3 regions of the Dysgonomonas sp. Shenzhen-Wh21 genome follow, and region 1 is predicted to be linked to each of the others. Evidence: riboswitches for the same ligand, from Rfam matches in the RefSeq annotation. Region 1 holds a riboswitch; each other region holds the start of a gene.
The links. A riboswitch is a leader RNA that binds a small molecule or an ion and turns the genes downstream of it on or off. The one in region 1 is predicted to bind cobalamin.
Positions count from the first base shown of each region.

Region 2: it holds a riboswitch for cobalamin, as region 1 does, so the genes downstream of both, LDB17_RS06095 (TonB-dependent receptor) here and pflB (formate C-acetyltransferase) in region 1, are expected to answer to the same signal.
Region 3: it holds a riboswitch for cobalamin, as region 1 does, so the genes downstream of both, LDB17_RS09215 (TonB-dependent siderophore receptor) here and pflB (formate C-acetyltransferase) in region 1, are expected to answer to the same signal.

Region 1 covers NZ_JAIXHZ010000126.1:1,417-10,888, reverse strand. The annotation lists gene pflA (pyruvate formate-lyase-activating protein) at 1-378, opposite strand, end outside; gene pflB (formate C-acetyltransferase) at 463-2,694, opposite strand; cobalamin riboswitch at 2,869-3,061, opposite strand; cobalamin riboswitch at 3,226-3,423, shown strand; gene LDB17_RS08225 (threonine/serine exporter ThrE family protein) at 3,573-4,421, shown strand; gene LDB17_RS08220 (threonine/serine exporter family protein) at 4,424-4,930, shown strand; gene LDB17_RS08215 (phosphoenolpyruvate carboxykinase) at 4,961-6,691, shown strand; gene LDB17_RS08210 (TldD/PmbA family protein) at 6,778-8,208, opposite strand; gene LDB17_RS08205 (MATE family efflux transporter) at 8,210-9,472, opposite strand, start outside.
Region 2 covers NZ_JAIXHZ010000090.1:361-7,527, forward strand. The annotation lists gene LDB17_RS06085 (sirohydrochlorin cobaltochelatase) at 3-938, opposite strand; gene LDB17_RS06090 (ABC transporter substrate-binding protein) at 935-2,065, opposite strand; gene LDB17_RS06095 (TonB-dependent receptor) at 2,074-4,269, opposite strand; cobalamin riboswitch at 4,318-4,514, opposite strand; gene LDB17_RS06100 (cobyrinate a,c-diamide synthase) at 4,583-5,926, shown strand; gene LDB17_RS06105 (endonuclease/exonuclease/phosphatase family protein) at 6,126-6,998, shown strand.
Region 3 covers NZ_JAIXHZ010000132.1:37-9,508, forward strand. The annotation lists partial or broken gene LDB17_RS09210 (DUF5074 domain-containing protein) at 1-403, opposite strand, end outside; gene LDB17_RS09215 (TonB-dependent siderophore receptor) at 416-2,407, opposite strand; cobalamin riboswitch at 2,500-2,682, opposite strand; gene LDB17_RS09220 (RluA family pseudouridine synthase) at 2,896-3,837, shown strand; gene LDB17_RS09225 (helix-turn-helix domain-containing protein) at 3,850-4,404, shown strand; gene LDB17_RS09230 (AMP-binding protein) at 4,447-6,102, shown strand; gene secDF (protein translocase subunit SecDF) at 6,367-9,354, shown strand.

The DNA of each region.
Region 1 (9,472 bases):
AATATCTAGCAGTACAAGATCTGTGTACTCTAAAACTTCCTTTACCTTATCATTTAATATATATCCTGATGTGTCTATAGCTGTATGTAAACCTTCATTCTTGCACATCTTAAATAGTTCGATAATAAACTGAGGTTGTAGCAGGGGTTCTCCTCCCGAAATGGTTATACCCCCATTGCGTATGAAGTTTTTTACCTTCTTTACTTCTTCGAAAGCCTCTTCCGGAATCAGTTCGTACTCCTTATCGTTCATATTCCATGTGTCTGGGTTATGGCAATAGAGGCAACGAAGAGGGCAGCCCTGCATAAAAAATACAAACCTTATACCCGGGCCGTCTTTAGTTCCAAAAGACTCGAAAGAATGAATTAAACCTTTCATAATTGATTTTCTTCCTAATAAGAGAAGATATTGCCCCAAAATTTAAAACACTTTTGGGGCAACCATATATGTATTAATGGGGTATCAGAATGATGTAGTAATCGTTCTGTTTATCACATCTAATTGCTGCTCTTTTGTAAGTTTTACGAAATTAACAGCATAACCTGATACACGTATTGTCAACTGAGGATATTTTTCAGGATGTTCCATCGCATCGATAAGCAGATTCCTGTCAAATACATTAACGTTGAGATGGTGACCTGTTTGTAAGAAGTAACCATCAAGAAGTCCGCTGAGGTTTTGAGCTTCTTCTTTTCTGTTTTTACCCAATGTGTTTGGCGTAATAGCGAAAGTATATGATATGCCGTCATTTGCATGAGCAAACGGAAGCTTCGCTACAGATGAAAGTGATGCTACAGCTCCTCTGGTATCACGCCCATGCATAGGGTTGGCTCCCGGAGCAAAAGGTGTTCCTCCACGTCGTCCGTCAGGGGTGTTTCCTGTTTTCTTTCCGTAAACAACGTTTGAAGTGATGGTTAACACTGATTGTGTAGGTATAGCATCTTTATACATCTTACGTTTACGGATTTTGCTCATGAACTTTTCTACTATTTCCACAGCAAACCTGTCGGTCTTGTCGTCGTTGTTTCCAAACGGAACGTAATCTTTTTCTATAATATAGTCGACTGCGTCACCTTCTTCATTTCTTACGATGCGTACTTTTCCATACTTGATAGCAGCAAAAGAGTCAGCGATAATGGATAACCCCGAAACCCCGAATGCTTGTGTCCGAACGATATCAACATCATGCAAAGCCATTTCTAAAGCTTCGTATGAATATTTATCGTGCATATAATGGATGATATTTAATGCTTTTACGTAAGTTTCGGCAACCCAATCCAAGGTGCGGTCAAATTTTTCCCAAACTTCTTCAAAGTCAAGATACTCTCCTGATACCTTTTCTACCCAGTGTTTTGGTAATACTTGCGCTTTAGTTATTTCGTCTTTACCTCCATTTATCGTATATAGCAATGCTTTAGGCAAGTTCGCTCTTGCACCGAAGAATTGCATCTGATGTCCTATTCGCATCGGTGATACACAACATGCTATGCCGTAATCATCGCCTAGTTGAGGGCGCATCAGGTCGTCATTCTCGTACTGAAGTGATGAAGTATCGATAGAAACCTTGGCGCAATAATGCTTCCAGCTTTCGGGTAAACGGTCGCTCCATAATATTGTTAGATTAGGTTCGGGTGCAGGCCCTAGGTTGTATAGTGTATGAAGCATACGGTAGCTATTTTTCGTAACCATCGACTTTCCGTTGTTTGTCATACCTCCGATCGATTCGGTTACCCATACCGGATCTCCCGAAAATAGTTCATTGTATTCATTAGTGCGAAGGAAACGGACAATACGTAGCTTCATCACAAAATGATCGATAAGCTCTTGTGCGTCTATTTCGGTTATTAAGCCTGCCTGCAAATCTCTTTCAATATAGATATCGAGGAAAGTGGTTACACGTCCGAGGCTCATTGCTGCACCGTTTTGGTCTTTGATAGCTCCCAGGTATCCAAAGTATGTCCATTGGATAGCTTCTTGGGCTGTATTCGCCGGTTGAGAAATGTCAAACCCGTACGAAGCAGCCATACGTTTCAAGGCTAGTAATGCTTCTATTTGCGAACTTAGCTCTTCCCGAAGACGAATCAGATCGTCTGTCATTACAATTGGGTCACATTCTTGGAAACGTTTTTCTCGTTCCGATATTAATCGATCTACACCGTAAAGAGCTACTCTGCGATAATCGCCGATAATACGTCCACGTCCGTAAGCATCGGGTAGGCCGGTTAACAATCCGTTACTTCTGGCTCTGCGGATGCTGTCGGTATAAGCTGCGAATACTCCTTCGTTGTGTGTGCGTCTGTATTTTGAGAATATTTCTTCTGTTCCTTTGTCGAGTTTATAACCATATTCGGCCAAACTCTGTTTCACCATACGGAGACCTCCGTTAGGGAATATTGCTCTTTTTAGCGGTTTGTCTGTTTGAACTCCTACAATTTTTTCCAGCTCTTGGTCTATATATCCGGGTCCATAAGCATCAATTTGAGAAGGTATTCGAGTCTCGGCATCATATATGCCTTTCTCTTTTTCTTCAATAAACATTGTGCTTAACTTTTCCCAAAGCTTGATTGTTGCCTCAGTAGGGTTTTGTAGAAAAGATTCGTCCCCTGTGTATTCTTTATAGTTTTGGAGTATAAAATCATTTACATTGATTTCCTCTTGCCACCGTGTGCCTTTAAAGTTTTTATATGCTTCCATTTAGTTATAAAATAAATTTCTAAGTACTCAATTTTCAGAGCTTACGTGGAATAGAATAAGAAATAAATACAGACGTATTTAAATAAATGTAACAGAATAAAAATAAAATAGAGGAGGCTTTTCCCTTTATGAAAAAGGTCCCATCCTAAATCTTCAGCTTTATTCCTCGAAAGCTTCAAACTATATGGTCTTGGCAGGTCTTCTGACTTACTTTATCTTTGAGCATCCTTCCCATTCAGTGTAAGAACAGTGGATAGAGTATTGTTCAAAGTCTTTGGAGGAGCTTACAGCAGCGGGTCTGTCCAGGATTTTCACCTGATTCCCTATTCTCCTCAATATCTGAGGCACCTTAGCGGTTGAAGAATAATGATAAAGAACTTTCGGGAGGCAAAGGTATAGGAAAAAATAATAAATAGCACATCTTTTTTATTTTTTCCTATACAAAAAGATATAAAAGAAAACAAAAAGAGAAGAGTCTCAATCAATAAGCATTTTCACATTAAATGTTTATTTTTATGCTTAAAAACATATAACTTTGTCACAGGTTTTGGTGTCATTTACTATATCCATAGAAAATGATGAAAAGGGAATCAGGTGAAAGTCCTGAGCTGTCGCGCAACTGTAATCACCGCGAAAGTTTCTATTTAAAATCCACTGTTTCGTGCAGAGATGGGAAGGAAAATAGAAATGGTGAAAGCCAGGATACCTGCCTTAAATCGGATTGACAATGCTTCGCGATAAAAGTGTTATGTCTAATAATTTCATTCATCCCTCTTGTCGGAGGAGATGTTATTATCCAGGTGTGTTCTTATTGCAGCATTGAGAAGTTCAAAAGAGCTTTTTACATTTATGTTTAATCGTAAAAAGTTTAGAAAGAAATGCGCGCAAACGTTCTTGATTATTCGCATGTTGATGATCGATGTGCAGATGTAGAAGACACAGACACACGTTCAGACAAAGAGTTGTCGTTGAAGGAATTTGTAGACATCATATTGGAGGTCAGTACCCTCTTGCTTGAATCGGGAGCCCACTGTGAAAGAATTAATAGGAATGTACAACGTATAGCACAGAAGACAAACTATAAAGTAGAAATGCTGATATCATTTACTGCTGTATCGGTATCAGTAACCAATATGGATAATGAGGAAAACATAGTAACAGCCAATAAAAAGATAATACATCATGGGGTACACTTTGGAATACTCACCAATACCAGTTTGCTGACATGGGAACTTGCCGAAGATCGGATTTCTTTGCAGGAGTTGCACCAGCGTATAAAAAGATTGAAAGATACCTCTCGTTATTCTGTTTGGCTTGTTCGTCTGTTTATTGGAATAGCTTGCGGATCGTTATGTCTGCTTGCCGGGGGGAATTTAATAGATGGGGCTTTTGCTTTTGTAGCCTCATTCGTGGGGCTTGCGGTGCGTCAGGAGATGATTAAAAGAAAGTTTAACCTGATGGTTATTGTAATCTGTTCAGCGTTTGTGACAACAACCATATCAGGATTGAATATCTTGTCGGGATTTGGTTATTTGCCTCAAACATCTATTGCTACTTCTGTATTATTCCTTATTCCGGGAGTTCCTCTGATAAATAGTATAATCGATTTGCTTGAAGGGTATATCCCTACAGGTATTGCCCGTGGAGCATTCGGTGGATTTATTCTCTTATGTATCGCTGTAGGTATGTTTATTAGTATGACAATAATAGGAATAAATAACTTTTGATTATGCTAATAGATATATTGAAAGACGCTCTTCTTAGTTTTTTTGTTGCTATAGGTTTTGCACTATTGTTCGAAACGCCAAAGAAGGGATTGTTGGTTGCCGGTTTGCTGGGAGGGCTGGGGCATGCTATTCGCTTTACGTTGTTGTATTTTGGTTTTGGCTTGATCTCCGCTACGTTGAGTGGGACTGTTGTGATAGGGCTTTTGGGTATCTATTGTGCTCATAAAATACATACTCCTCCGGTTGTATTTACATTGCCGGCTTGTATAACGATGATACCGGGTTTGTATGCCTACAAGACGATGCTGGGATGTATAAGAATATACGAAGAGGGAACGACGGGTGCAAAAACAGCATTCTTATTACACGACACGGTTTACAATTTTATATTGACATCTTCTTTACTCTTTTGTCTGGCAATCGGTATATGTATTGCCGCATTATTGTTTCGGAAAAAGAGTGTAAAGAAAATAAAGAAGATAAAAGATTTAGGGATAAAAATATTTTGATACTAATATATTAACTAATTAATAACAAAGATGCTGCAAGAATTTACATTAAACAGGGGTCGTGCTATCATCAATTTCTCTTTGAAGTATTGTGATAACAGGCAGAAAATTTTAAGTAGTTACGCGTTTCATCGGGTGGTTGAATCCTTTATTTTCAGAATAAAGAAAGATAACCAGATTATTTACGATTATTTTATTAAAGATTTCAAAACTGATGAAGAGCTCACCTTGTCTTTGATAGAGGTTATGAAGCTTTTGACTGTATGTGAAATAGATGAGCTTTTGGTAGTAAATAATAAATTTGCTCCATTCTTTAAGGATAAAGGCTTGTTTATAGAACTTATAGAAATGCTCTATAACTATTGGAGAAGGCTGGAAAGGGTTACTGTTGTTCATAACAATCGCATGGGTGATGGTCTTCAAAATGTGCGCTTTGTGCAAGCAAACCAACTTCTTAATGAGTTGATTCTATCTATCTACAGACGTACAGAAGAAACTGTAATGGGATACAGTCATAGCGTATACCGTCAGACTATCGCAGGGGCGAATGCGGGCTTGATGCTTAACGATATGCAATGGAATTGCCCGATAGAGTATAAGGGGCTTGCATCTATACCATTTATAGGAACAGTAGTTATTAATCCTCCTTATATTTCATATACAAAGAAGAATACAAGAGATGGTATTTTTCAGGAACATCAAACAAATCCTTTGGCTAATTTGATTCTGAATGAGGATGAGTGGTTTCTGTATCCTGCAAAAGTTGGTAACTTATTAGCTTTTGTCTATTTCCATAAAGATTTTATGTGTCATGGTTTAGGTCTTGCTAACTTGTTTGAGTTGGCTAAAGGCAATGATTATGTAGGAAAGAAACCTGATTTGATTTACGTATTTGGATACCCTGACGGCTATGAAGAAAAACGTACTTTCTATCATAAGGATAAGAAGAATGATATATTGATTGGTTATGCTAATTATTGCGATGATATCGACTATTTTGGCTATATGAAGAAGATGCTTCTTACGCTGCATAATATCAAGCAAATGGAAAGAGGCAATCTGCCTATTCATGGGGCTATGGTAAATATTGCTCTGAAGAATGGTAAAGAAGCAAATATTATCATAATGGGTGATAGTGGAGCCGGTAAATCTGAAAGTCTTGAAGCTTTCCGCACGCTCAACGAAAAATATATACGTCACATGCGTGTAATATTCGATGATATGGGATATTTGCAATTTGAAGCAGACGGACAGATAAAAGGATATGGTACTGAAATAGGAGCCTTTGTCCGTACCGATGACTTAGATCCTGCTTATGCTTTTGCGCAGCTGGATAGAGGTATCTACACTAACCCCGATAGAATAAATGCACGAGTAACGATTCCGATATCTACTTATGAGGTTATATCGAGAGGGTATACGATTGACTATATGCTATATGCTAATAACTATGCCGAATCGGAAACAAAGATCAGTTTCTTTGAGGATGTCGATAAAGCAATAGAGGTTTTTGAAGACGGAGCAAGAAAGGCAAAAGGAACAACAACCGAGAAAGGGCTTGTTAAGTCTTATTTTGCAAATCCTTTTGGTCCTGTGCAAGAAAGAGATAAAGCCGAAAAGCTTGTACGTAAATTCTTCTTGGCTTTAGACGAAAGTGATGCAAAAATAGGAGAGATGCATACTTCTTTGGCGATTGATGGTAAAAGCAAAGAAGGCCCACGTGAAGCGGCAGAAGAGCTTTTCAGTATTATCAATGAGTAATTTGCAATAGTTGATATTTAAAATAAAACAGGATCGATTTCTCAGAGAATTATCGATCCTGTTTTTTATGCTGTAAATTTCTGATATTATTCTCCGCCTACAGTTAGCTTGCGTACTAAAACCGAAGGTAGCCCCTGTCCTACAGGCACACTCTGTCCGTCCTTTCCACAAGTCCATGTGCCTTCATCTATTTTCAGATTATTGCCCACCATTGTAATGTCGGTGAGTACCTTGGCTCCATTGCCGATGATGTTTATATCTTTTATAGGTTGAGTAAGTTTTCCGTTCTCAATCAGATAGCCTGTTTTCACGAAAAAGGTGAAATCTCCTGCTCCGATTTGTACCTGTCCATTGGTGAAATTATCTACATATACGCCTTGTTTTACCGACGCTATAATGTCAGCTTCGGGAATACTTCCGTTTTCCATATATGTTACCCGCATACGAGGTAGGGGAGCATAGCGGAACGATTGTCTCCGTCCATTCCCTGTTGGTAATACATTGTAATGCTTGGCACTTATTCGGTCGTGGAGATAGCTTTCCAAAACTCCATTTTTCACAATATACGTTTTTTGGGTTTCCACTCCTTCATCATCAAAATTGATTGTGCCTCGGGCATTGTCTATGGTGCCGTCATCCACAACATTTATGTCGGATGAACAGATTTTTTTCCCAAGTTGATCGGAAAATATAGAGATATTCTTTCTGTTAAAATCCGCTTCGAATGTATGGCCTATCGCTTCATGTAATAAGATTCCCGAACTTCCTGCACCCATCACTACAGGCATCTCACCGCCTTTGGGTTTTATGGCTTCAAACATCAGAGAGGTTTGTGCAACGGCTTCTTTTGCTAAAGTCTCTATCAGATCATTGTTTAAATACTCAAAACCTTTTCGGTAGGCACGTGAAGCATATCCGTTTTCTATCTTGCCGCCCTGTTCCATTGTACAAGATCCAGACATAAGGCTCATTGGGCGATAATCCCATGTAAGAATCCCTTCTGAGTTAAAGAATAGAATGTAAGACGTAGAATCGTTCAGGCTTACAGAGGCTTTGATGACTCGAGTGTCTAAGTCGAAAATTCGATCATTCAATTTTTGAACAAATGACTTTTTATCGGCTACAGAGACATTGAGCCAATGCCTTTCTATTTTATAGTGATTTCTGAAATGCTTTTCTTTTATCTCTATCGGAGTTGTTCCTTTTGACGGAATAGAGGCTATTCCTGCTGCTGTTTTTGCAGCTTTCAGAAGCTCTGCTATTTGGGTATTCTCTACATAAGCATACCCTGTCTGATCTCCTGAAACAACCCGGATGCCTACGCCGAAATCTATATTCGAGGCAGCACGATTCACTTCCCCATCACGGAGTGATATGCTATTGCTGAAAGTGTGCTCAAAAAATATGTCGGCATAGTCACCTCCTTTACCAAGAGCCTCGTTTATTACCTTAAGCAGGTCATTCTCCGTTATGGAGAAATGCTGTAGGATATTTTCTTTGTTCAAATGATCTATCATATTATAATCTCTCTGCGGATTCTATTTTCTTAAATTTATTTATCTGCCATATAAACAAGGTTGCAGTTACTAAAGTTGCCGAAAAGTCAGCCGTTGGCAATGAATACCATACTCCGTTTACTCCGAAAAATTGCGGTAATATAAACAGGGCTGGCAATAATAATAGGAATTGACGGGTAAGACTCAATAGAATTGATTTTCCTGCCATACCTATACATTGGAAAAAGTTTGTAACCACAATCTGGAATCCGACTAGTGGTAACATAATTGTTACAATCCGTAAGGCTTTTGCTGTTTCGGCAGCGAGAGGAGGTGACGGATTGAACGGTTTAACTATCATGTCCGGCAACAGCATCCCTATGGCTAAACCTATACAGCCGATAGCCACACCGACTTTTATTGTATAAAACAAGGTTTCTTTAACTCTCTGTATTCTTTTGGCTCCATAATTATATCCTACAATAGGCTGCATTCCCTGAGTAAGCCCGACCATAATCATTACGATGATCATTATCAAAGTATTTGCTATGGCATAAGCTTCGATAGCAATGTTTCCTCCGTAGGTTTTCAGATTGTTATTGATAAAGAATACGACGATAGACGCTGCAACTTGTATGAAAAACGGAGACATACCTATGCTTGCCACCGCCCATACTATTTTTTTGTTTAAGCCAATATGCTTTCTACGCAAACGCAACATGCTATTTTTGTTCATGAAGTGGTACATGACAAAACATAGCCCGATAAACATCGAAATGATGGTAGCTATCGCAGCACCTTTTATTCCCCATTCGAACCAGAAAATGAAAATTGGAGCTATTATAATGTTGGCTATAACGCCGATCAGCATCGTATACATTGCTTTCTGGGGATAGCCCGAAGCACGCATCATGCTGTTGAAATTGAAGCACATGGTCAGAAATATATTACCGGGCAGGTAATAAAGTAAGAATTCTTTCGCATACGGAAATGTTTCTTTTGTGGCTCCAATTCTTAATAATATAGGATCGAGAAAAATAAATAACGTAGTAACAAGTACTCCAGTGAATAAAAGAGTCATAAGGAACGAGTTTCCTATTATCTTTTCTGCTGTTTCTTTATCACCACTACCCAAGCATATTGAAATACGGCTGGCTGAACCTGCACCTACAAGCATACCCACTGCGGCGGTAAGGTTCATTATCGGCAAAACAATACCAAGCCCGCCAATAGCATGGTCTCCCAGATTAGGCCCGTGTCCGATGTAAATACGGTCAATAATATT
Region 2 (7,167 bases), on a different contig from region 1:
CTTTAGTATTCAGGTGTTATCTTTTCTCCCGTTTTTTCATATATGGATTTTTTCTCCATTATATCGATTTTACGATGAGTAGTTATAAATTGTAGATGAGATAAATATATTTCCCTGATTTTAGGGTTTTCTCCTAGCCCCTGAAGGTTTTCAGTTACAGATAAACCTTCTTTTTTAAGATTTTCGACCCAATCTCCAGCAATATCATTCTTTGCATGTTCTCCGGCTACAAACATAAATGGCATAAGAACAACCTCTTTCAAGCCCGAATCCTTTAATTGTGCTAAAACATCATCAAATTCGGGATAGCCTTCTACAGTTCCTACAAAGCAGTTTGTATGCCCCTTCGCTTTAAGCATATAATCGAGCATCGCATATTGGGCTGTAGTAGCATCATAAGTTCCATGTCCGACCCATATATAGGCAACATTTTTTTTATTTTCTACGGTTAAAACCTTTATAACTTCTTCGTAGTCTTGTGGAGAATAAAGCAATGGCGTACCTATACGTACATCCTTAAACAGTCCGCTCACATCTTCTACATTTTTGTACAAAGATTCCATTTCCACTCCATCGATAATAGTGGAAGACTGTATTAATATATGTGTGTATCCATCAGCATGAAGTTGTTTTAAAGCTTCTAATGGATTCACTTTATAGATACCACGTACAGAAAGCCTTTTGATAACAATACGTGAAGAATATGCTTCTCTTACTTCAATGGAAGGGAAAACTTGTTTCACCTGATTATTTAAAGCTTCTATTGTCAGTTCGCGAGTGTCGTCATGAGTAGTACCAAAATGAACTATCAGAATAGCAGCTTTATCGTTTGCCTGCATACTTTTAAAAATATCAGAATACTCGTAACTACCTCCACTATGTGCAAATGTTGCAACAGTGGTAAATAGTATCATAATATATAATAAAATCCTTTTCATAATATCTCTTCATCTAATGATTTGAAATAGCTTAATTTATTATCTGTGAATAAATTCGGATGAAATATTTTTGCCATGTCTTTCAATATAGAATCGGGATGAATCGGCAAATCCTCAAAATAATGGACTCTGCCGGTATTACATCCCCATATCTGTTTTTTATTAAAAGCACCAAACTGGGCATATATTTTATCTTCTTGTTTCAACCTATTATATGTGAAATCTTCTTCTCGATTGTACTTCAACAGCCAGATATCAGCCAATCCTGCTTTGTCGAGTACCATTTCGGCAGACAAGCGTGTCGATCCGGTTGAATTATCATCATTCCAAACGTATTCGCCTCCCGCATCACGTATCAGATTTGCCAGATAGCTTTTTCCTCCAGCAATTCGCCATGTTTTACCAAATTTCAGGTCGTTGAATACTGTTGGTTTATTAGATGCATTCTTTACCCTATCTTTTATTTCATTGTATCTGCGTTCTGTTTCTTGGAAAAGCGAGTCGGCTAGCGCTTTTTTTCCGTAAAACAATGCATGGAAGCGTATCCATTCGGCACGACCGAGAGCAGTATCTTCCATATAGTCAGTAGTAGCAATGATAGGAATTCTTAACTTATCCAAATAGCCCATGCCGGTTTCCATCGCTGATACAATAAGTGCAGATGGCATCAGATTGATTAATTGTTCAACATCCGGTTTATGCATACTGCCCAAATCTATAATCTTTCCGGCTTTCAATCGTTCTTGGATATAAGGCAGGTCTATATATTTGGCCTGACAGACCCCTGTTATACGATGATGTTCATCTATTTCTTGCAACATACTACATTGAATCGTAGAAAAAGCGATCACAGTTGGCAATGGTACTTTTACGATAGTTCCTTTAGGCAGGTTCGTCGGAATTTCTTTATCACGATCAATTAATATATATCGGTAGAGAGTACGCACTGTATCCCAAGGGTCACGTACGGTTACCAATTTGTAATCTTCATATTGTTCTACATTGAATCCACGAGCATGTCTTAGCTGATATTTTTCAATATTTTCATTCTCCTTATTCCCGATCGAAGAACAGGAATAAAGAATTGAGCAGAAAACAAAGAGGTATAATAAGTTTGAAGATTTCATAAACAATCTTACTTACTAAACTTAATTTTCAGGCTGGCATAAAATGTACGTCCGGGTGATAAAGTCGCATAATTGCGGTTGAAAGGTTTATCATCTACAAAGTCAAAGATATTTTCAATACCTAAACCCGGTTCAAATACAAGACCATTTATACTCTTGAATGTATGACGTGTAGCAAAGTTCCATAATTGATAAGCACGTGCATCATCACCATCATCATAATATCTACGGCTTTGCAGGCGTCCGTTTAAATTAAAATTTGACTTGAATAACCCGAAATCTTTAAACCAATTCAGGTTAACATTTCCTGTATGACGACTTATACGTTGAAGACGCTTACCTGTATCTAGGTCTTTAGCATTCACATAACTATATCCTCCTCCTAAGGTAAGGTTATAACCAAGGTATGAATTAAAAGTAAAGTCTACACCTTGAATACGAGATCTACCTATATTATGATACGATGATTTCTTATTATATCCTTCAGCTATTTCTTCAGGTGTTAATTCTATTTCATATGTGTCGATTTTGTTTTTAAGGTTGTTAACATAACCTGTAACAGCCAATGAAAGAAAATCCTTTATATATTCAGCATTGACAGAATAATAGTTTGAGCTTTCGGGCTTCAGATCTTTATTCCCTACACTTAAAGTGGTTTTACCTTTGCTGGTAACTTCAGTTTTCATGAATAACTGTTTTAAGTCAGGTGTTTTAAAACCTGTAGCGTATGATACTCTGAAATTGAAATCATTAAGAGTATACATCGCGCTGACTTTAGGTGTAACCCTGTTTTTGAAGGTTTCATTGTATATATATCTAACTCCGGGAACAATATTCAGCTTTCCGAAAAGATTTATTTCATCCTGAGCATAAAAAGCCAATGTATAAACATTTCTGGAACCTCCGATGCTATCTGCCGGAGCATATAGGTTGTCTACCTTGTACTCTGACCCTACAGTTACTTTATTGAACTTTCCGGCGTTGAATGTACCTTTCAAATTTACATTATTGTACTTCTGCCTTCTCACAAATTCTTCATCTCCCGGCATAAATGTGACACCGTTTTTGTCTTTGGTTTCTTTCAGGTAAGCTTTAAAATATTCAAAACGGTCGGTATTCCAGTCTAATGAAATCAAACCATTATTTTTCAATAAATATTTTGCACCGGCACCAAACGAATAGTCGACATATTTCATATCGAACCCATAAGCACTTACAGGTCGTTTAAACTTTTTGTCGAAAAGACTTCCCTCTACATACATGCTCAATTCTTTTGTCGCTTTATAACCAAAACGCTGGCTGAAAACATCTGAATAGAAGCGTAACATGGCTTGTTTATCCGTATCTACTTCTTCATCGTTTATTATTTCCTTTTTATTAAGTTGCCAACCGTCAGCCTGATTTCGCTGAAAAGAAGTAGAGGAGGAGAAACCTCCTACATTCAAGTACAGGTTAGCATTTTGAGTAAATTGTCCATACTCAGAGAGGCGTGTCTCTGTAGAGAAGTTCACCAAATCTTTTGGCTTATTGGTTATAATATTAATAACTCCAGCTATTGCATCCGAACCATATAAAGAAGAGGCGGCTCCTTTCAAGACTTCTATACGCTTGATATTTCCCATATCAATGCGGTTCAGATCGACGTTACCACCCACATCGCCCCCAAGCTTTTTTCCATCGACTAACACAAGTATATATCTATTACTTAATCCATTCAGCTGCATATACGAACCCATTGCATTAGGAGTGAATGACATAGAGGGATTTAAGGCAATCATGGCATTTTCGAAGGTAGGAATATTCGTGTTTTGGAGTTCCCTCTGAGAAATAACATCTATTGCAACGGGCGAGTTTTTAAGTTTGTTGATTGTGCCGGTACCTGTTACTACTACTTCATTCAGTTTAAGAGGGGAATGTTTCATACGAATAAGGATGTTGTCATTAGATCTGTTTATTGTCTCACGAGCTCCATTATAATCCAGTGCACTAATTCTTAGAAGATTATTACCTTCCGGGATTTTTTCAAGACTAAACTCACCCTTCAAATCTGTGGATGTTCCAATGGTTGTGTACTCAATCCATACGCTGGCGCCAGCGATCGGCTTTTCATTTTCATCAACAACTCTTCCGCGCAAGCTCAACTGAGCGAACGAAATACTTGCAATACAGCATAGCAATGCTGTTAGCATAATTCTTAGTTTCATTAAAAAAGAAGTATAATGTTAGTTAATTATATTCCTGACCCCGGGAATATCTATTAATTTATGCTAGGCAGGTTTCCTGACTTGTTCCATTTTGAGAGGCCTTCCCATCATTGTGACAGTGGCAGTGGTGATACTCAAAATTTTATGGAATTCACAGTAGCGGGCACTGTTTCGGATTCTGACCGAATTCCCTTTTATGCAACAGACGAATGTCTGAATACATCACCTAAGCGGCTTCAAAGGTAATTGAAAAAAAATAGGATTAAAAAGAATTCTTAAAAAATATATTTTCTTGGTAAAATTCATTTCATTGATGGCTTTTTATACTTTTGCTGAAAATAAAACCAGATTACTCATGAAAGAGATTTCCAGCTTTCTTATAGCTGCGCCAAGTTCGGGTTCAGGAAAAACAACGGTTACTTTAGGCTTATTGAGAGCATTAAAGAACAGAGGGCTTAAAGTACAACCATTTAAGTGTGGACCAGATTATATAGATACCAAATATCATGATATGGCTTCAGGTAAAAAGTCGGTTAATCTCGATTTATTCTTATCAACAGAGAATCACGTCAGATATCTGTACTCAAAATACGCATCAGGAAATGATGCTTGTATTACTGAAGGAGTGATGGGGCTATTTGATGGATATGACAAGATGAAAGGAAGCAGTGCCGAAATTGCAGGACTATTGAATATCCCTGTTGTTATGGTTATAAATGCCAAATCTATGGCATATTCAGCAGCTCCGTTATTGTATGGATTCAAAGAATTTTATGAAAAGATAAATGTCTTAGGAGTAATTTTTAACTATGTTGGATCCGAAAGTCATTATAAATTTCTCGCAGATGCTTGCCACGATGTCGGTATAGTCCCATTAGGCTACCTGCCTAAAAATGAAAATCTGACTGTGCCTTCACGTCATTTGGGATTAAGTATCGATCAAGATTTTCTTCTAGATGACTTTGCTAATATTGCCGCATCAATTGTAGAAAAACATATTGATATTGATAAATTGCTATCATATACGCAAGTCAAAATAGGAAATCCAGAATTACATCGAATTAAAGAACATTCCTCTCTGAATCTGAAAATAGCAGTTGCAGCCGACGAAGCCTTCAATTTTATGTATCATGAAAATATAGAATATTTAAGAAAAATAGGAGAGGTGACCTTCTTTAGTCCTTTAACAGACAGATATTTGCCAAAGTCAGATTTTGTTTATTTCCCGGGAGGATATCCTGAATTATATGCAAAACAGCTAAGCGAAAATAAACTGCTACATAGGGCTATTAAGGATTATGCGGAAAATGGAGGAAATATTCTTGCAGAATGTGGTGGAATGATGTATCTGTCTTCATCTATAGCAGATAAGGATGGGATAGAATATCCAATGGTAGATATTTTCAAGCAAAAGGCTTCAATGGAAAACATGAAGCTTAAATTAGGATACCGTCAATTTGAATATAATAGTATAACTATTAGAGGACACGAATTTCATTATTCACATATTGAAAATAACATGGAAAGTATAACGCAGCAGTATAATGCAAAGGAGGTTCCAGTAGATACAAAGTTATTACGCTACAAAAATGTAATTGCAGGATATACTCATATATATTGGGCTGAGATGGAGAATTTGTTACATTTATTTAAGTGATAAAAGTGTAGTTTGTATCAAGTGCACCAACTCTGATGATTGGTTACAACTCATAATAACATAGTTTATCATATGTATCGATATATAAGTTTTTTTATCAGTTCTATTGCATAAACCGTTATAGAAAGTTATAATCTGAGAATATATCATCAAGAAATTATATTTACTTATTACCTTTAATTCTCAAATTAATTAAATAATGAAACAAATTTTTATTAGTGCAGTATTATTCATGACTGCCTTTACTCTAAATGCACAAAAATTTAATGTAGGAACGTATAATGTTAGAAATGACAATTCATCCGATGTGGGTAATATGTGGAAAGATCGCTTTCCGTATATTGCAAAGTTAGTACAGTATCACGACTTTGATTTCTTTGGAACTCAGGAGGCTTTACCGAATCAATTAAAGGATATGAAAATTGCTCTACCCGGTTATGATTATTACGGGGAGGGAAGAGACGGTAACGGACAAGGGGAGCATTCCGCAATATTTTACAAAACAGACAAATACAGAGTACTGAGTAATGGAGACTTCTGGTTGTCTGCCACACCTAATGTACCTTCTAAAAGTTGGGATGCTCCTTGTTGCAACCGTATTTGTACATGGGTTGAATTACAGGATATCAAATCAGGCAAGAGCTTCTTCGTTTTCAGTGCTCATTATGATTATGAAAAAGATTATGCACGCAACGAAAGTAGTAAATTGATATTGACTAAAATCAAAGAAATAGTAGGGGATAATCCCGTCATATTTATGGGAGACCTAAATGGAGGAATGGATAGTTCTTGGGCTCAGCTTCTTAATAACTCGGAAGTCTTAAGAGATACCTATTATGATGTTGAACAACCGTATGCCAATAACTCGTCATATAATGCTTGGGGAAAGCCTCTTGAAGAATTAGACAATTTAGATAGAGCTATTATAAGCAACAACGAAATATTGGATCATATCTATTTCAGTAAGCACTTTAAGACAAAAAGATGGGGAATGTTAACTGATACTTATAACATCGGCAAATTTCCTTCAGATCATTTTCCGATATTAGTAAATGCAGAATGGGCTAATTAGGTTAATTTTAAAGGAAAGAAATCGGAATATTTATTTCTGTCCTCTTACAGTATAGATATAATGTAAACATTTTTTTTCTGTATCCTGTTAAATAAGAAAACTTAAGACCTTTTATAAATAACATAATTCCAGTTATGGAAAGAAATAAAATAAGGGAGCGTTTAATCTT
Region 3 (9,472 bases), on a different contig from region 1:
GTTGCTTTTTTCCTTCTTTAGTAGATTCTATAGTACTTAATATTTTACCCGTTTTGTCCAAAACATAAATAACAGCAGATCCTGATACTGCTATATAAGTTCTATCTCCGTAAGTTATTATATCTTGTCCAGTATCTCCCAGTCCTTTACTATTTATTGATTCGAAGACATTGTAAGTAACCTTTCCTGTTTCATAGTCGTAATAAGCAATATTTGCGTTATTACTTCCGCTTTTTCCACTATTTAATATATATGATCCTGTTCCTACCAAAGGTGGTTCAACAACAGGTGGCTCAACAATAGGTGGTTCAACAACAGGATAGCCTTCGTCATCACTACATGATGCGAATCCTAAAACTAATGCTACAAAGAGAAATGCGTAAAAAATTTTATTTATTTTCATATGAATAAATATTTAAAAATTATAATTAGCTGATATTGTAAAAGATCGTCCCGGCATAGGATAATATTGTACAATTTGATAATTCTTGTTTGTCAGATTAATTAAATTGAGTTGGAGGCGTAAGCTATTATTATTTAATATAAAAGACTTATTTAGTGAAATACTATGATCTGTATATGATTCTATCTCATTTTTTGGTATATTCTGATCAAGAGCGTAACGTTTGCCTGATATAATAACAGTATAGGCAAAATTTAACCAAGGGTTTTCTAAACTTACCGATGCCGAACCATAATGACGCGGTGTGTAAGGGATTTGATCTTTATAGTTTTTACTATTTTTATCTGTTACATCTATAACTCTCTGATAACTATAATTACCTGTGATATTTAATGATATTTGAGATGTTAACAATGCATGGAGACGCGTATTCAGATCCACCCCAGTCATATCTACCTTTCCATAATTGCGCATCTTAAAAATATTCATTGTAGGAAAAGGCACAATTTTATCATCTACTTTATTTCTGTAACCATCTAAAGATACACTCATAAAGTCAATGGTCTCAGATATTTTTTTTGTCCAAGTCAATCCTATATTGTATTGTGTAGCATATTCCGGTTTTAGATTTATATTGCCCATGCGTATGTAATACATATCATCAAAAGTTGGCACTCTGAATATCTTTTTATAAGATGCACGAAGTCTTAAATTGGCTTCTTCGAAAGGTAAGTATGATACACTTATAGATGGCGTTATCTTTTTCTTATCTTCAGGTGACTCTCCCGTTTGAAGACTTTCATCAACATAAGTAGCCAAAAGGCTTCCGGTTACGGTTAGATATTTATTAGTAAATTGAGCAGCCAAAGCTGTGAGTGATGAAATTCTCTTCGGCTTGTCTACATCTTCAAAATTACTGTTCAATCTATTCTGAAATATATCTTCAAATAAACTTATAGATAGATATTTAAGAGGTTTGCATATCATACCTGCTGATGCATAGTATTCATACTGAGTGATGCGGTCTTCTTGTTTGTTTTCTGCTGTATTATTGGTTATTGACAGATATTTATAATGGTTGCGGCTAAATTTTAATTGTCCTTTTATACTTATTTTATCATTAACTTTATTTTTGTAATATAGCTGGGAGAACAAATCCTTGTTCCAGACTCTTTCTTCATTGTCGTCTCTGTAGAAAATTACAGAACCCGGCAAACCTCTCTCCGAATCATAATAATTTACCTTAAATTTCAGCTCGCCAGCTTTACCCATACTCCCATAAAGGTTTAATTCTGTACGCCAGATATTGACATCCGAATTTCTACGCTTACGTTCTTCTGTCTGGTCGGCATTCTTAAATGTAAATTTATATCTTCCGTCTGCTCTTTCCCATCCTGTATTTAACGAAAGAGAGAATTTCTTATTCAGTCGGTGTGCATAATAGACAGTAGGATTGAAAAGCCCATAAGAACCAGCTTTAACTTGTATATTTCCATTATATGATTTATTCTTAAAGGCAGGGTTTGATGTTATTACCTCTAATAAGCCGGCTGATGCATATGATCGTGCAGATTGGAATATATCGTCAGATTGACCAATGGAGAGACTTATCATGGAAACATTTTCCAACGAAAAACGGCTGATATCAATCTGTCCGGATTGAACATTACTCATCGTAACACCATCATAACTAACTGCAGTATGTTGTGCCCCCATCCCCCTTATTGAGACAGTCTTCATACCTCCAATACCTCCATAATCTTTTACTGTAACTCCCGAAAAACGACGTACAGCATCAGACACGGACAGTATTCCTATTCGTTCAATCTCTGTATTATCAATCACTTGAAGTGGAGTTGTAGATCGTGAGACAGAAGGTTTGATCTGTGCAGAAATTTCTATCTCTGACAGTTTCTTTGCATTGAGACTATCATTAATCTGAGCCTGTACATGCATACAGCCTACTACAAATAAAAATATAAGGGAGAATAAAAAAGTCCTCATCTTCACAAATTATTCAATAAAATGCTTTCGATAAGAACAAAGAAAAGACTATATAATCTTGACACTGTTTCTTAAGCTCTATTCCTCGAAAGCTGTCCGAACTATTACTTTGCAGGTCTTCTGACTTACTCCAACTTGTACAGCCTTCCCATTTTGAATAACAGTGGCTATGTTGCACAAGCTTTACAGAGCTTACAGCAGCGGGTCTGTTCAGGATTTTCACCTGATTCCCTTTTAATTCGTTAACAAACGAAACAAAGTGCTGCAAAGGTAAGGATAAATTATATTGAAAGACAAAATATAAATGTTAATTCCACTAGCATGCTTCATGCGAAAGATATTATCCTGTGTTTTATGCCTCTATGCATTAAAATTCTCCAACCTTAAGCAGCCATGATTTAAATTAATATTTGTAAATCGACATCTAATGTTGTGTTTATCTTAAAAGAAAAACGCTTACCTTTGTTTCATATTCATATATAAATGAAATGAGGAATACAACCAGAGATAAAGTATTGCAGGAAATAAAAGTTGATCAACCGGCTCAATTGCTAGATTTCCTTGTCCAAAAAGAAGTACGTAAAAGCCGCAACGCAGTGAAATCGCTTCTTGCACATAAACAAATCAAAGTAAACGGAAAGCTTATCACCCAATTCGATTTCGAACTGAAGGCAAAAGATAAGGTCTCTGTTATGAAATACGATCAGTCTCGAAAAGAAAAGAGATTGAAGGGATTAAAGATTGTATTTGAAGACGACGACTTACTCGTCATCGAAAAAGAAGCAGGATTTCTATCTGTAGCTACAGATAAGGAAAAGTCACGCACTGTATATAACTCTCTGAATGAATACGTAAAGAAAAAAGATAAAAAAGCACGTGTTTATGTTCTGCATCGCCTCGACAGAGAAGTTTCGGGACTTATGATCTTTGCGAAAGACATGGAGCTCCAGGATATTTTCCAGAAAAACTGGGACAACCTTGTACCTAAGTATTCATACATGGCAATTGTAGAAGGACGTCCGAACCCTAAAAATGGAACTGTAACATCGTGGCTTACCGAGAACAAGAACTTTGTAATGATGTCATCTCTTATCGATAACGGAGGACTGAAATCTGTTACTCATTACAAGACACAAAAATCGAAAGGTGGCTATTCATTATTGGATTTTGACCTTGAAACACGACGCAAAAATCAAGTAAGAGTACACATGCAACAGATCGGACATCCGATTGTTGGCGATAAGAAATATGGTGCTTCAAATAATCCGATCAAAAGAATTGCCCTTCATGCCGGGGGACTAATTTTGAAACATCCAAGAACAGGGGAATTGCTTGAATTTAAAGCCGGCATCCCTAAAGCAATGCAAATACTAATATCCGAAACACAAAAAGAAAGAAAGGATAAGCCCGAAAAAGAGGAATCAATTTAATACATTTTAGGTATGAATGAAGATATTAAGCAGATAGGTCAGCGTCTGAAAGGCCTCCGTGAGGCTTTGGATATGACGACCGAAGAGTTCGCTTCATCATGTGGTATCGATCCTGTGGTATACCTCGAATATGAAGAAGGGAGAAAAGATTTGACTATCAGTACACTGAAAAACATTGCTTCGAAACATAATATAGATGTTTCTGTACTGATGTTTGCCGACGAACCTCGCATGAGCAGCTATTTTTTGACGCGCAAGGGAAAAGGTTTAGCTGTGAAGCGTGTTTCAGATTACAGCTATCAGACGCTAGCCGGTGGATTTAACAATCGAAAGGCTGATGTGTTTGAAGTCACAGTAGAACCCAAGCAAGATAGTGTAAGGATACATCATAGCACACATACCGGGCAAGAGTTTAACCTTATCCTTGAAGGACGGATGCTTTTACAAATAAATGGGAAAGATTTGATATTGGAAGAAGGTGATAGTATCTACTTCGATTCAAGCCTACCCCATGGAATGAAAGCTTTGGACGGAAAGCGAGTGAAGTTTATTGCTGTTGTGCTGTAAGCTGGTATTTTCATTTACTAAAAGATTAATCACCATTATATAATGTTGGAAAAATTTGTAAAACAAATTCATTTTACTTCAACTGAAGATTTTGCAAAGCATTATCACGTTGAGATTCCTGATAATTTTAATTTTGGATATGATGTAGTTGATGAATGGGCACGAATAAACCCTACCAAAAGAGCTATTTGTTGGGGAAATGACCAGGGAGAACACATCGATTTCACATTTGCAGACATCAAAGAACAGAGCGACCGTACAGCTGCTTATTTTCAGTCGTTAGGCATAGGACATGGAGATATGGTAATGCTTATCATGAAACGACGCTACGAATTTTGGTTTGCTGTTATAGCTCTGCACAAGATAGGCGCTGTTGCGATTCCGGCGACTCATCTATTAACAAAAAAAGACATCGTTTATCGCAATAATGCGGCAAGTATAAAAGCAATCCTGAGTGTAAATGACGAAACTGTCATAAGTCACATAAATGAAGCAATGGCGGAGTCGCCAACAGTGAAGTGCCTTATTGCATGCGGGGAAAATATACCTTCGGGATGGAACGATTTCCATAAAGGAATAAAAGAAGCGAAGCCTTTTGTACGTCCCGATCATGTAAATACCAATGATGATATTTCTCTGCTGTATTTTACTTCAGGTACAACAGGAGAACCGAAAATGGTAATTCACAATTTTGCTTACCCTTTAGGGCATATTGTAACAGCTAAATATTGGCACAACCTGCACGAAAACAGCCTGCATCTTACAGTTGCCGATACGGGATGGGCAAAAGCCGTCTGGGGAAAACTATACGGACAGTGGATAGCCGGTGCGGCTGTAATGGTATTTGATCATGAAAAATTTACACCTCAATTGGTATTACACCTTATAGAGAAACATAAAATCACTTCTTTTTGCGCACCTCCGACAGTATTCCGCTTTATGATTCGCGAAGACCTGTCTCACTACGACTTATCTTCGTTGGAGTACGCCACTACAGCAGGTGAAGCTCTCAATCCATCTGTTTTCGAGGCATTCTATAAAGGTACAGGAATAAAGATGATGGAGGCTTTCGGGCAAACTGAAACCACGCCGACTATTGTTACTTTCCCATGGATGGAACCAAAACCCGGAGCAATGGGTGTACCCAATCCGGCGTATGATATGGACTTAATAGCAGCAGACGGTCGCTCGGTAGAAGATGGCGAAGTAGGTGAAGTTGTTATTAAGACCGACAAATGGAAACCACTAGGTCTATTTATGGGTTATTATCGTGACGAGGCACTAACAAAACAGGTGTATCATGATAATGTATACCATACGGGAGACATGGCTTGGCGCGACGAAGATGGCTATTATTGGTTTGTAGGACGCATAGACGATGTTATTAAAAGTTCGGGATACCGTATCGGACCTTTTGAAGTAGAAAGTGCTTTGATGACACATCCTGCTGTTGTAGAGTGTGCTATCACCGGAGTACCGGACGAAATACGCGGACAGGTAGTAAAAGCGACCATTGTATTAGCTATGGACTATAAGAACAAAGCCAATGACCACCTGAAGCGTGAGATACAAGACCACGTAAAAAAGGTTACAGCTCCGTACAAATATCCTCGTATTATCGAGTTTGTTGAAGAACTACCTAAAACGATTAGTGGAAAGATCAAACGAGCGGAAATAAGAAAACAGGAAGAAAATTAGTAATACATCAATGCAAGAGTATGTTTATCGGCATAGAGTATAAAACTATTATCTACCGATTTGCATATTTGCTTAATCTCTAATTTCTTTATATTTATTATGATTTGTAAAGAATAAAAGATTATATTTGCACGCCTAAAAGTGTGCATATATCTCCATTAGGCCTCATTTTATTGAAAAGAGGTGTCCGGGATATATGTGTATTTTATTAATTTTGAAGAAAATAGAAATAATATAATTAAATAACAAAAAGTAAAATCCAAAATGCAAAACAAAGGCTTTGTAATTACTTTTGCAATACTCCTAACATTAGTTTGTTTGTTTTACTTGTCTTTTACGTTTGTAACAAGAAGTTACGATAAGAAAGCGGAAGAATACGCAGCTGCATACGCTACGGAGCATGCAAAAGGCGATCAACTACTCTATGATGAGTTGTATAATAAGCAATATACTTTCTACATAGACTCAATGTCTACAGAGAAAGTTTGGCCTAAAGGTATCCTTGGCATTGGAGATAGCATCGGCTATACTCTGAAAGAATGCCGTGAGAAAGAAATTGGCCTCGGGCTAGACCTTAAAGGTGGTATGAGTGTTATTGTGGAAGTAGACGCTGCCGCAGTACTTCGTTCACTTGGAGATCCCGACAATGAGGCGTTTCAAACAGCTTTAGGACAGGCTTCGGACGAAAACAGAAAAGGAAGTAACCGAGACTATATCTCTATTTTTGTTGATAAATTCAAAGCTAGTAACGGCAATAACAAATTAGCATCGATATTCAGTACAAAACTGAGAGATCAGGTATCTCCTACCGATGATGATAATAAAGTAGTAGCTGTTTTAAGAACAGAATTGCAAAGCGTTGCTGATAACTCATTCAATGTGTTGCGTACGCGTATCGACCGATTTGGGGTAGTTGCTCCTAACATTCAGAAACTAGACCGTGCAGAACGTATACTAATCGAATTGCCGGGAGTTAAAGAACCTGAACGTGTGAAGAAACTATTGCAAGGTAGCGCAAATCTTGAGTTCTGGAAAACATACAACCTACAGGAAATCCAAAACTATATTGAGTTGATGGATCAGCGTTCGAAAGAAGTGTTAGCTGCAAATGGTACTACTGCACCTGTAGCTACAGATTCTCTAGCTGCTGCGACCACAGACTCTGTAAAAGTAGAAAGCACCGATAATCTAGGATTTACAAAACCTCTTCGCTCCTACTTTACAACCTTTGCAGGTGGAGCTATCGTCGGTTTTGTAAATAAAACAGATACAGCTGCCGTAAATAGAATTTTACACAGATATCAAGATTTGTACCCTGGCGACTTAACATTTGCTTGGGGCTTCAAAGCTGAAGATGCAAAAGAAACACAATTCGCACTATATTCTCTTCGTGGTGATGGTATTAAAAAAGGTCCGGCTCTTGACGGAGATGTTGTGATCTCGGCTAAAGCTGACCAATCTCAACACGGTTCTGCATGGGAAGTAGATATGCAGATGAATACTACAGGAGCACAACGTTGGGCTACTATTACAGGAGCTGAGCAAGGAAGAAGCATCGCTATCGTTCTTGATGGATCTGTATATTCTGCACCAAACGTTCAAAATAAAATTGAAGGTGGCCGTTCTCAGATCACAGGTCGTTTTACTGTAGATGATGCAAAAGACTTAGAGAACGTTCTTAAGTCTGGTAAGATGAAAGCAGGTGTACATATCGTACAAGAAGATATTGTAGGGCCATCTCTCGGACAGGAAGCTATTACTGCCGGTATATTCTCATTCTTATTAGCCTTGGTATTATTGATGATCTATATCTGCGTTATTTACGGATTGATACCGGGGTTAATCGCAAACTCGGCGCTAATTGTCAACTTGTTCTTCACCATAGGTATTCTAGCTGCTTTTGGAGCGGTAATGACACTACCGGGTATAACAGGGCTTGTATTGGCACTTGCGCTTGCTGTGGATGCTAACGTATTGATTTATGAGCGTACAAGGGAAGAATTAAGAGCGGGTAAAAACGTGAAAGTTGCCGTAGTAGACGGTTACAAACATGCATTTTCTGCTATCTTCGACGGTCACGTGTCTCAGGTAATTACAGCCATCATTCTTGCATACTTCGGAACAGGTCCGATACAAGGATTTGCTACAACGTTGATAATTGGTATCATTGCTTCGTTCCTTACTTCTGTATTCCTGACACGTATATTCTATGAATATATGCTCGAAAAAGGTAAATTCAGAAATCTTACATTCTCTACATCTCTTTCTAAGAAACTGTTTTTGAATACAAATATCAATTTCTTGGGAATGACCAAAAAGGTTGTTATCTTCTCTGCCATCATTTTGGTGTCAGGATTGGCTTCATTATTTATCAATGGATTGAACGGAGGTATTGACTTTACAGGTGGACGAAACTATTTGATCCGTTTCGATAAGAATGTAAATGCTGATGATATAGAAAAACTACTAGTTCCAGAATTCCAAGGTTCTACGGTTCTTGTATTGACTAGTGGATCAGCAACGCAATCTTCTACAACAAGTCAGGTGCGTGTTACTACAAACTACAAAGTAGAAGAAGCAACAGATGCTGTAGAAACAGAGATCAGAGCTAAAATGACTAGTGCATTGAAAGAATATTTGGCACCAAATACAACAATCGACAACTATATACAAAGTTCTCAACGTGTAGGGCCAAGTGTTGCCGACGACTTGAAGACCGCTGCTACAATCGCAGTTGTGATTGCCGTAATATGTATGGCTGTCTATATCCTTATACGTTTCCGCAACATAGCGTTCTCGGCAGGTACATTCTTCGCAGTAGCACACGATGCTGTATTGGTTATTTTCTTATACTCTTTACTATATAAGATAATGCCATTCTCGATGGAAATAGACCAGTCGTTTATTGCTGCGGTGTTGACAGTAGTAGGTTACTCTATCAATGACAAGGTTGTAATCTTCGACCGTATCCGCGAGATCAGAAACATGTATCCAAAACGCAATATAACCGAAACTATTAATGAGGCATTGAACTCAACATTAGGACGTACGATGAATACATCATTGAGTTCTATGTTGGTTGTATTCTGTATCTTCTTATTAGGTGGTGATACTATCAGAAGCTTCACATTTGCGATCTTCATCGGTATTATTATCGGTACATATTCTTCTGTATTCGTTGCTACCCCAATAGCTTGGGCTATCTTCAAGAAAGAAGAAAAGAATAAGGATAATGCAATTGAAGCGAAATAAAACTAAATAAATTGTCTTTTCGATATAGAGGCTGATTAAACAATGTAATCAGCCTCTATTTTTTTGTAGAAACTAAAGAATATATATTTAAGCTTTCAAGAAAGATTATCAATAAAAA